Regions from separate parts of the Microbacterium sp. NPDC089987 genome, predicted to be linked through region 2. Evidence: predicted binding sites of a transcription regulator. Region 2 holds the regulator's gene; the other holds the start of a gene.

Region 1 (4,421 bases), on a different contig from region 2:
AGTCCGCTGCACCGTTCGATCACGCATACACAGACGGTAAGACTCGCACACCCCCAGACTGAACGGGGTTGCGGAAGTGGCTACGCTGAGGCAGTCTCCACGCTGCGTTCCCCCGGGCTGCCCTCTACTGGCTCCGGCACAACATAAAGTCCGGACGGCGAATTTGCGGTGAAGGTGAGGGCCTCAACCCACGCGCGGTTGATTGCAGGAGCACGACTGCCGAAGTACTTGAAGACCATCGACGACGCCGAATGAATCCACACCGTCGTACGACCGCCCCCGGTGCTAGTGTCTTCTCTCCATGTGAAAGCGAACGGCTCCCCGCGACGCAACTTCGCCGTGATAGCCAACTGGACATGAGTGAGGGTGCGGTCTTCGAGTTCGACCTTCGGTCCACCCTCATAAATAAATCTGCCCATGATGACCTCCCCCGCCACGTATTGTCCACACTAGCCGCGGTGCGCCTCCAGCCGATGAGGGCACCGCTTCGCTCCCGCAGCCGAGATCGAGTAACCAGACGGCAACTACTATCGGGGCAACTCCGGGTTGGCTGCACAAAGCCGTTCAAGGCGCCATCGCCCGGTCTGTACACAGTTGCCGTGAGAGGGCCGTTCGTGCTGACGCTCGTCGTCGCTGTGACGTCGATCGCAGTTCTGATCCCCTGCCGATACCTACAGGGCGTGAGCACGATGGCCGTCGGGAATGGACAACGAGTGGCCCGACGCAAACGCTCAACCAGTCCTGAAGTGGCCGTGGCTACTCCTGCATCACCACATTGCGTTGCGTCTGGCTGCGCCACCGCCGCGTGTCGAGAGTGGAGAGTCTCGGCGTGCGCCACTTCTGCTCCGCATCCCACCACGCGGGCCCGCGGATCTGCGGGAGGCCGCCGTTCATGCGGATCTCCCACCCGGACTGGCCGAGGGATCGGTGATGCCACCAGCAGAGCGGGACGCCGTTGTCGGTATGCGTCGGACCGCCGCGGGCATGCTCTGTCACATGGTGGATCTCGCACCAGGTCGCGGAGACGTGGCATCCGGGGATCAGGCATTCCTTGTCTCGAGCGACGATGGCACGCCGCTGGAACACGGTGAACACCCGGTCGGTGGTCGTTATCCCCACGATTCGGCCCCCGTCGAACAGCACGCGCTGCACCGCCGCCGTGCAGGCGGTGTGGGTCGCAACGTTCAGCGGAACGGCCGCATCAGAGCCGGGTAGCGTCGCCCAGCCGGTGCCGGCGGCGAAGTCGGCTGCGTCGACGTGCACGACGAGCGTCGGCGCGGCACCGCCGAGCGACGGCATCTCGCTGTGTCGAGCGGCGATGCCGAGAGCGGCAGCGAGGGCGTCGTGCCGCTTCTGTGCCGGTGTGCGCGGATCGATCACCTTGCGCGGGTCGCTGTTGAACTCGTCATCGCTGCCGGGGTCGTCGTCGATGGTGAACCGGACGCCGGTGTCGGGAGCACCGCCGACCTTCGGGTTGTTGTAGGCGTCGTCGATGAGCTGAAACTGCGCAGCCAGCTCGGGGGTGAGGCCTCCCCGCACGGGGTGGAGACCGTCGCGCACCCGGCCGATTGTGAACCCTCGGCGCGCCTGCGCGCGCTCGTCTGACGGCTCGGCCCCGTCGGGGTCGAGAGCGATCGCGAGAGCGGCCGCGAACTGCTTCAGGTCTTCCGCCGACGCTCGCGGCGCCTTCCCGCGCTCGACGTCATCCGCACCCGGAAGCTCGTCGCCGCGCGCGAACGCCGCGAGGTTGGCATCCGCCCACATCCGCTGCTCGACCGTGATGCGATCCCGAGCGCGCTCCAACGGACCGACCGCCGCCAGCAGACCGTCGACTCCGACGGCGCCGTCGAGCAGAGCCTCGCGCATGGCAGGCCAGCGAGCGGGCATCCGCTCCCCCGACACGAGGTTCGTCTCACGCTGCACGGCATCTGCCGCCCGCATAATCCGCGCCGCGGTGGATGCATCCACGAGCGCGGCTCGGCGGAGCATCTCGTTCATGCCCCGGCATCCGAATCGATGCCCGAACTCGGTGTCGGCTGTCGCCGCCGTCTCGACGATGCCGGCATCGGCCAGCCGCGATATCTCCCCGAGGCCGGCGAGCGCCTCAGCGCGCGACGCGTCGGACAGTCCCGCCAGAGCGTCGGTCGCCAGCAGACCGCGCAGGTCAGCGGCGACCTGAGCGAGAGCATCGGCGGGGCTGTTCATACCTCTATTCTGACGAGGGCCACCGACATTGGCGGGGCCGATATCCCCAGATCAGAAAAACTTTTCGGGAGGATTTTCCGGATGCCGAGCAGGCGACGAACGTCTGACGCGCGGGCTCAGCCCCGCACGGCGAGCACGAACGGCAGCACCTCGCTCACCCCGGCGCGGCGCAGCTCTCGGGCAGCGACCGTCAGCGTCCACCGGCTGTCGGCCTGGTCATCGACGAGAAGCACCGGCCCATCCGGCAGTGCCAGATCCGAAGCGCTGAGGCGATCCCACAGTCCGGCAAGACGGAACACGCTGTTGCCACCCGGCTCACCGCTCGGTCCGCCGTTCGCGAAGCCGAGCGCGCCGAGGTACGGCAGCCGCCCTATGCTCGCGATGCCGCGAGCCAACGAGTCGACGAGCAGCGGCTTCGACCGCGACGGCATCGCGATCACCGCGACCGGCCGTCTCTCCCAGCCCCAACCGGCCAGCACGCGCACGCACGCCTCGAGCACCTGAGGGGTGACCTCGGCATCCGGAGCTCCGGCGGCGAACATCTGCCGCAACGTCCCGCCCCAACCGAGGTCGGTGAGCCTCGCCAGCGCGCGCCCCTCCCCCGCCTGCTCGTCAGCGGGAATGCGCCCCTTCACCGGCACGCCGACTCGATCGCCACCGGTGGCCCATTGCTTTCGCGGCTCGATCGGCACGCCGACCCGGTCGAGCGCGCCGGATGCCGCTGCTCCGGCATCCGAGCCGATCTCGGTCGGAAACCATGGGCCGGCGCAGTTGTCGCAGCGACCGCACGGCGCGGCCGTGTCATCGTCGAGCGAGCGCTGCAGGAACTCCATCCGACAGCCGTAGGTCTGCTGGTAGTCGATCATGTGCTGCTGCTCGGCCCGGCGCTCGGCGGCGATGCGCTCATATCGCTCGGCGTCGTACACCCAGGGCTGACCGGTGGCGACCCAGCCGCCCTGCACGCGCCGCACGGCGCCGTCGACGTCGAGCACCTTCAGCAGCAGCTCGAGCGGCGTGCGCCGGATATCGACGATCGCCTCGAGTGCGGGAGTCGAAAGCGGCTGATCTCCCAGCGCCGCGATCACGCGCTCCGCGCGTTCGCGGTCGGGCATCGATGCGGTGGCGAAGTAGTGCCAGATGTCCCGATCCTCCACACCCGGCAGCAGCAGCACGTCCGCGCTGTCACTGGCACGCCCGGCACGACCGACCTGCTGGTAGTAGGCGACCGGCGACGACGGGGCGCCGAGATGCACGACGAAGCCGAGATCGGGCTTGTCGAAGCCCATGCCCAGCGCGCTGGTCGCGACGAGCGCCTTGACCTCGTTGCGCTTGAGCATCCCCTCCGATTCCTCGCGCTCCTCGGCATCGGTCTGCCCGGTGTACGCGCGCACCTCGTGCCCCTGCTCGCGCAGCAGCCGGGCGGTGTCGACCGCGGCCGACACCGTGAGCGCGTAGATGATCCCCGAGCCGGGCAGATCGTTCAGGTGGCTGAGCAGCCAGGCCAGGCGCTGTGCGGAGCCGGGCAGCTGCAGCACTCCGAGCCGGAGGGATGCCCGGGCCAGCGGTCCACGAATCGTCAGGACCCCGGCATCCGCCGGTGAAGCCCCACCGAGCTGCTCGGCCACGTCGGCGACAACTCTGCTGTTCGCCGTCGCCGTGGTCGCCAGCACCGGCACGCCGGCGGGCATCTCGGCGATCAGCTCGCGCAGGCGCCGGTAGTCGGGTCGGAAGTCGTGCCCCCAGTCGCTGATGCAGTGCGCCTCGTCGACCACGAGCATCCCGATCCGGCGGATCAGCGCCGGCAGCTGGTTCTCGCGGAACGCCGGGTTGTTCAGCCGCTCGGGCGAGACGAGCAGCACGTCGACCTCGTCGCGATCGAGCCGCCCGATGACGTCTGCCCACTCGTGCGCGTTCGTCGAGTTGATCGCCACCGCGCGCACGCCGGCGCGTTCGGCCGCGGCGATCTGATCGCGCATGAGAGCGAGCAGCGGCGAGACGAGCACCGTCGGGCCCGCCCCCTGCTTGCGCAGCAGCAGGGTTGCGACGAAGTAGACCGCCGATTTGCCCCAGCCCGTGCGCTGCACGACCAGCGCGCGGCGGTGACCGGCCACCAGCGCCTCGATGGCCTCGTACTGCCCGTCATGGAACGTCGCGTCCGGCCGCCCGACCAGTTCACGCAGCGCGGCGAGCGCGGCATCGCGGATGTCGGTCGAGGT
Region 2 (4,421 bases):
TGGGCCGGCCGCTCCGATCAGGCCGAGCTCGAGCGCACGGCCGCCGAGCTGCGCGCGACGACGCGAGCCCGTCTCGCCGAACTCGGTCTCGGTCGCGATGATTCGTCGATCCCCGAGTCGTTCTCGTTCTACGATCAGGTGCTCGACGCCGCGGTCACGGTGGGCGCCATCCCCGCCCGCTTCGACGACCTGCGCGATGCAGACGGCTCCATCGGGCTGGGCGCGTACTTCACCGTCGCGCGCGGCGAGGGAGAGCGCGCACCGCTCGAGATGACGAAGTGGTTCGACTCCAACTACCACTACCTCGTCCCCGAGATCGGCCCCGAGACGACCTTCTCGCTCGCCAGCGAGCACCTCGTGCAGCAGGTCGCCGAGGCGACGGCCGCCGGATACGTCACCCGCCCGGTGATCGTCGGACCGGTCACCCTGCTCGCGCTGGCGAAGGCGTCGGACGATGCGCCGGAGGGGTTCGAGCCGCTCAGCCGCCTCGACGACGTGCTGCCCGTCTACGCCGAGCTGCTCACCAAGCTGAAGGCCGCCGGCGCCCAGTGGGTGCAGCTCGACGAGCCGGCGCTGGTCAGCGAGTCGCTGCCGGTCGACACCGCCGCTCTCGCTGATGCCGCCGCCCGCGCCCTCGGTGCTCTCGGCGGCGTGAGAGAGCGCCCGCGGATCTTCGTGGCCGCGCCCTACGCCGCGCTGGGCGCGACGCTCGAGGTGCTGGCGGCCGCGCCCGTCGAGGCCATCGGCATCGACCTCGTCCGCGGCGAGGTGCCCGCCGCGCTCCCCGCGCTCGAGGGCAAGACCCTCGTCGGCGGCGTGATCGACGGGCACAACATCTGGCGCGGCGACCTCGACGCGGCGTTCGCCAAGCTCGAGTCGCTGCGTGAGCTCGGGGCGTCGAGCATCTCGGCATCCACCTCCACCTCGCTGCTGCACGTGCCGCACGACGTCGACGACGAGACCGCGCTCGATCGGCGTCTCGTCTCGTGGCTCGCCTTCGCCGACCAGAAGGTCGGCCAGGTCGTCACCCTCGCTCACGGTCTGGCTCAGGGCCGGGATGCCATCGCCGACGCGCTGGACTCGGCATCCGCCGCCCTCGCCGACCGACGCGACGCCCCCGGCGTGCGCGACGGCGCCGTGCGCGGGCACGAGGTCGCCGAGACCGAGTTCTCGCGCGTCTCGTACGCCGAGCGCGAGAACGCACAGCAGGCGCTGAACCTCCCCGCACTTCCGCTGACGACGATCGGGTCGTTCCCGCAGACCGGCGACATCCGCCGGGCGCGTGCGCAGTTCCTGCGCGGCGAGCTGCCGGCTGACGACTACGACGACTTCCTGCGCCGCGAGATCGACCAGGTCGTCGCCCTGCAGGAGGAGCTCGGCCTCGACGTGCTCGTGCACGGCGAGCCCGAGCGCAACGACATGGTGCAGTACTTCGCCGAGCACCTCGACGGGTTCGCCGTCACCCAGCACGGCTGGGTGCAGTCGTACGGCTCGCGTGCCACGCGCCCGTCGATCCTCTGGGGAGACGTCTCGCGCCCCGCCCCGATCACCGTCTCGTGGGCCGCGTACGCCCAGTCCCTGAGCACCAAGCCGGTCAAGGGCATGCTCACCGGTCCCGTGACCATCCTCGCGTGGTCGTTCGTGCGCGACGACCAGCCGCTCGGCGAGACGGCCAACCAGGTCGCCCTCGCCCTGCGCGATGAGATCACCGACCTCGAGGGTGCGGGGATCGCGATCATCCAGGTCGATGAGCCGGCACTGCGCGAGCTGCTGCCGCTGAAGGCGGCGGATCAGGCCGACTACCTCGACTGGTCGGTGCGCTCGTTCCGGCTCGCGACCGGCGGCGCCGCCGCGGGAACGCAGATTCACACGCACCTCTGCTACTCGGAGTTCGGCGTCGTGATCGACGCGATCCGCGCGCTCGATGCCGACGTCACCTCGATCGAGGCCGCGCGCAGCCGCATGGAGGTCGTCGCCGACATCGCGCGCTTCGGCTTCGACCACGGAGTCGGACCGGGCGTCTACGACATCCACTCGCCGCGCGTTCCCAGCGTCGAGGAGATCGAGGCGCTGCTGCGCCGCGCGGTCGACGAGCTGCCGCTGCGCCAGCTGTGGGTGAACCCCGACTGCGGCCTGAAGACCCGTGCCTACGAGGAGACGGTGCAGTCGCTGCGCAACATCGTCGAGGCCACCCGGCGTGTTCGCGAGGACGTCGCCGTGACCGTCTGAGTCCCCTCCACCACGAAGAGGCGCCCCTTCCCGAGCAGACGGGAAGGGGCGCCTCTTCTGTGCGAATGCCGGATCAGACCGCGCGGAGCACCGCGACGACCTTGCCCAGCACGACCGCCTCATCGCCCAGGATGGGCTCGAAGGCCGAGTTGCGGGGGAGCAGCCAGGTGTGGCCGTCACGACGGCGAAAGGTCTTCACCGTCGCCTCGCCGTCGATCATCGCGGCGACGATCTCGCCGTTCTCGGCGTTGTTCTGCGTGCGCACCACGACCCAGTCGCCGTCGCAGATGGCCGCGTCGATCATCGACTCGCCGTTGACCTTGAGCATGAACAGGTCGCCCTTGCCCACGAGCTGCCTGGGCAGTGGGAAGATCTCCTCCACCTGCTGATCTGCCGTGATCGGCACACCGGCCGCGATCTGCCCGACGAGGGGCACCAGGGCGGCATCGCCCACCGACGGCGCGGTGTCGGCGGGATTCTCGGCGCCGGTGCCGGGAAGGTCGATCAGCACCTCCATCGCGCGGGTCTTGCCGGGATCGCGACGCAGGTAGCCGCTCAGCTCGAGCTGCCCGAGCTGGTGGGTGACGCTGGAGAGCGACTTGAGTCCCACGGCGTCGCCGATCTCGCGCATGCTCGGCGGGTAGCCGTGGCGGGCGATCGAGGTCTGGATCACCTCGAGGATCGCCATCTGCTTGGGGCTGAGGCTCTTGCGGCGCCGCGTGCGGGGAGCCTCGGCTGCGGTCTCGGGGGTCTCGCTCATGGGTGCTCCTTCATGCCCTCACACGGTGCGGATCCGCGTCATCGCGGGGATCCGATTCGAATGTCGGTGGCCCATGGTGGGCTGACTTCATCGAAACCGTATCCGAGTTCTCTCGGAAAACGGAAGATCTGTTCGAGCGTGTCGCGGAAGTGTCGGCACTGTATTCGAAGAATCCTTGACAGATGTTCGATATCGAAGATAGATTCGGAACGTAGCTTCGCATCCGGCATCCCCGGCCGGATGCCGGATGCGAAAGCTGCACCACTCCCGCCCGATGGGCGGGGAGAGTGAAGAGGAGCATCACATGAGCACCATCAGCATCCAGACCCCCCTGACCGCATCGGTCTCGGCAGCTGCCCGGCGTTCTGTCCCCACCCGGCTGCGCCTCACCGCGCGCGGCCGTCGTCTGCTCGCCACGCTCGCCGCCGCGCCGGTCATCGCCGGAATCGGCGTCTCCGTGCTGGCAGGGGGCTCGGCCCTCGCATCCGGGGAGAGCGACCCGGTCGCCTTCGAGACCGTGACCGTGCTGCCCGGCGACACTCTCTGGTCTATCGCCGCCGAGGCCGCGCCCGCAGCCGATCCGCGTGATGTCATCGACGACATCAAGCGGCTCAACAACCTCACCTCCGGCATGATCCAGGTGGGCACCTCGATCGCCATCCCGACCGCCTACTCCGGGGCCGCGCACTCCGAGTGAGGGCGCACCGTCATCCGCGGCGGTGGCCGCGATGCGCGGCCTACGATGGAGCATGTGACATCCCTCGATGAGCTGCCCCTCCGCGCCGATCTGCGCGGACTCACGCCGTACGGTGCCCCGCAGGTGCCGCTTCCCGTCGCTCTGAACGTCAACGAGAACACCCATGCCGTCCCCGACGAGGTCGCGAGCGACATCCTCGACGACATCGCCCTCGCGCTGCGAGACGTCAACCGCTACCCCGACCGCGAGTTCAGCTCTCTGCGAGAGGCCTTCGCGGACTACCTCGGTCACGGACTGACTGCCGAGCAGATCTGGGCCGGCAACGGCTCGAACGAGGTGCTGCAGCACATCATGCAGGCATTCGCCGGCCCCGGTCGAACGGCGTTCGGTTTCGCGCCCACGTACTCCATGTATCCGCTGATCACGCAGGGCACCGGAGCGCGGTGGATCGCGGGCACGCGTCAGGAGGACTTCACGATCCGCCCTGACGATGCCGCACGGCAGATCGCCGAGGTCGACCCCGACGTCGTCATCCTCTGCACGCCGAACAATCCCACCGGCACGCCGCTCGGGCTCGACGTCATCGAGGCCGTCTACGAGGCGGCTCGCGGGGTCGTGATCGTCGACGAGGCCTACCAGGAGTTCGCCCCGCATGACGCGCCCTCGGCGCTCAGCCTGCTCGACGGTCGCCCGCGCCTCGCTGTCTCGCGCACGATGAGCAAGGCGTTCGCCTTC

Evidence for each region. The regulator LexA, encoded in region 2, represses DNA repair genes until DNA is damaged. The targets are predictions, from matches to a motif close to TCGAACANNTGTTCGA.
Region 1: a site for LexA is predicted at 2,258-2,273, ahead of ACIPV2_RS02460 (DUF222 domain-containing protein). Genes of this name have one in related genera too.

Annotation. Positions count from the first base shown of each region.
Region 1 covers NZ_JBIVGE010000001.1:533,497-537,917, reverse strand. The annotation lists gene ACIPV2_RS02460 (DUF222 domain-containing protein) at 757-2,205, opposite strand; gene ACIPV2_RS02455 (RecQ family ATP-dependent DNA helicase) at 2,322-4,421, opposite strand, start outside.
Region 2 covers NZ_JBIVGE010000003.1:29,229-33,649, reverse strand. The annotation lists gene metE (5-methyltetrahydropteroyltriglutamate--homocysteine S-methyltransferase) at 1-2,229, shown strand, start outside; gene lexA (transcriptional repressor LexA) at 2,303-2,989, opposite strand; gene ACIPV2_RS12995 (LysM peptidoglycan-binding domain-containing protein) at 3,294-3,686, shown strand; gene ACIPV2_RS12990 (histidinol-phosphate transaminase) at 3,732-4,421, shown strand, end outside.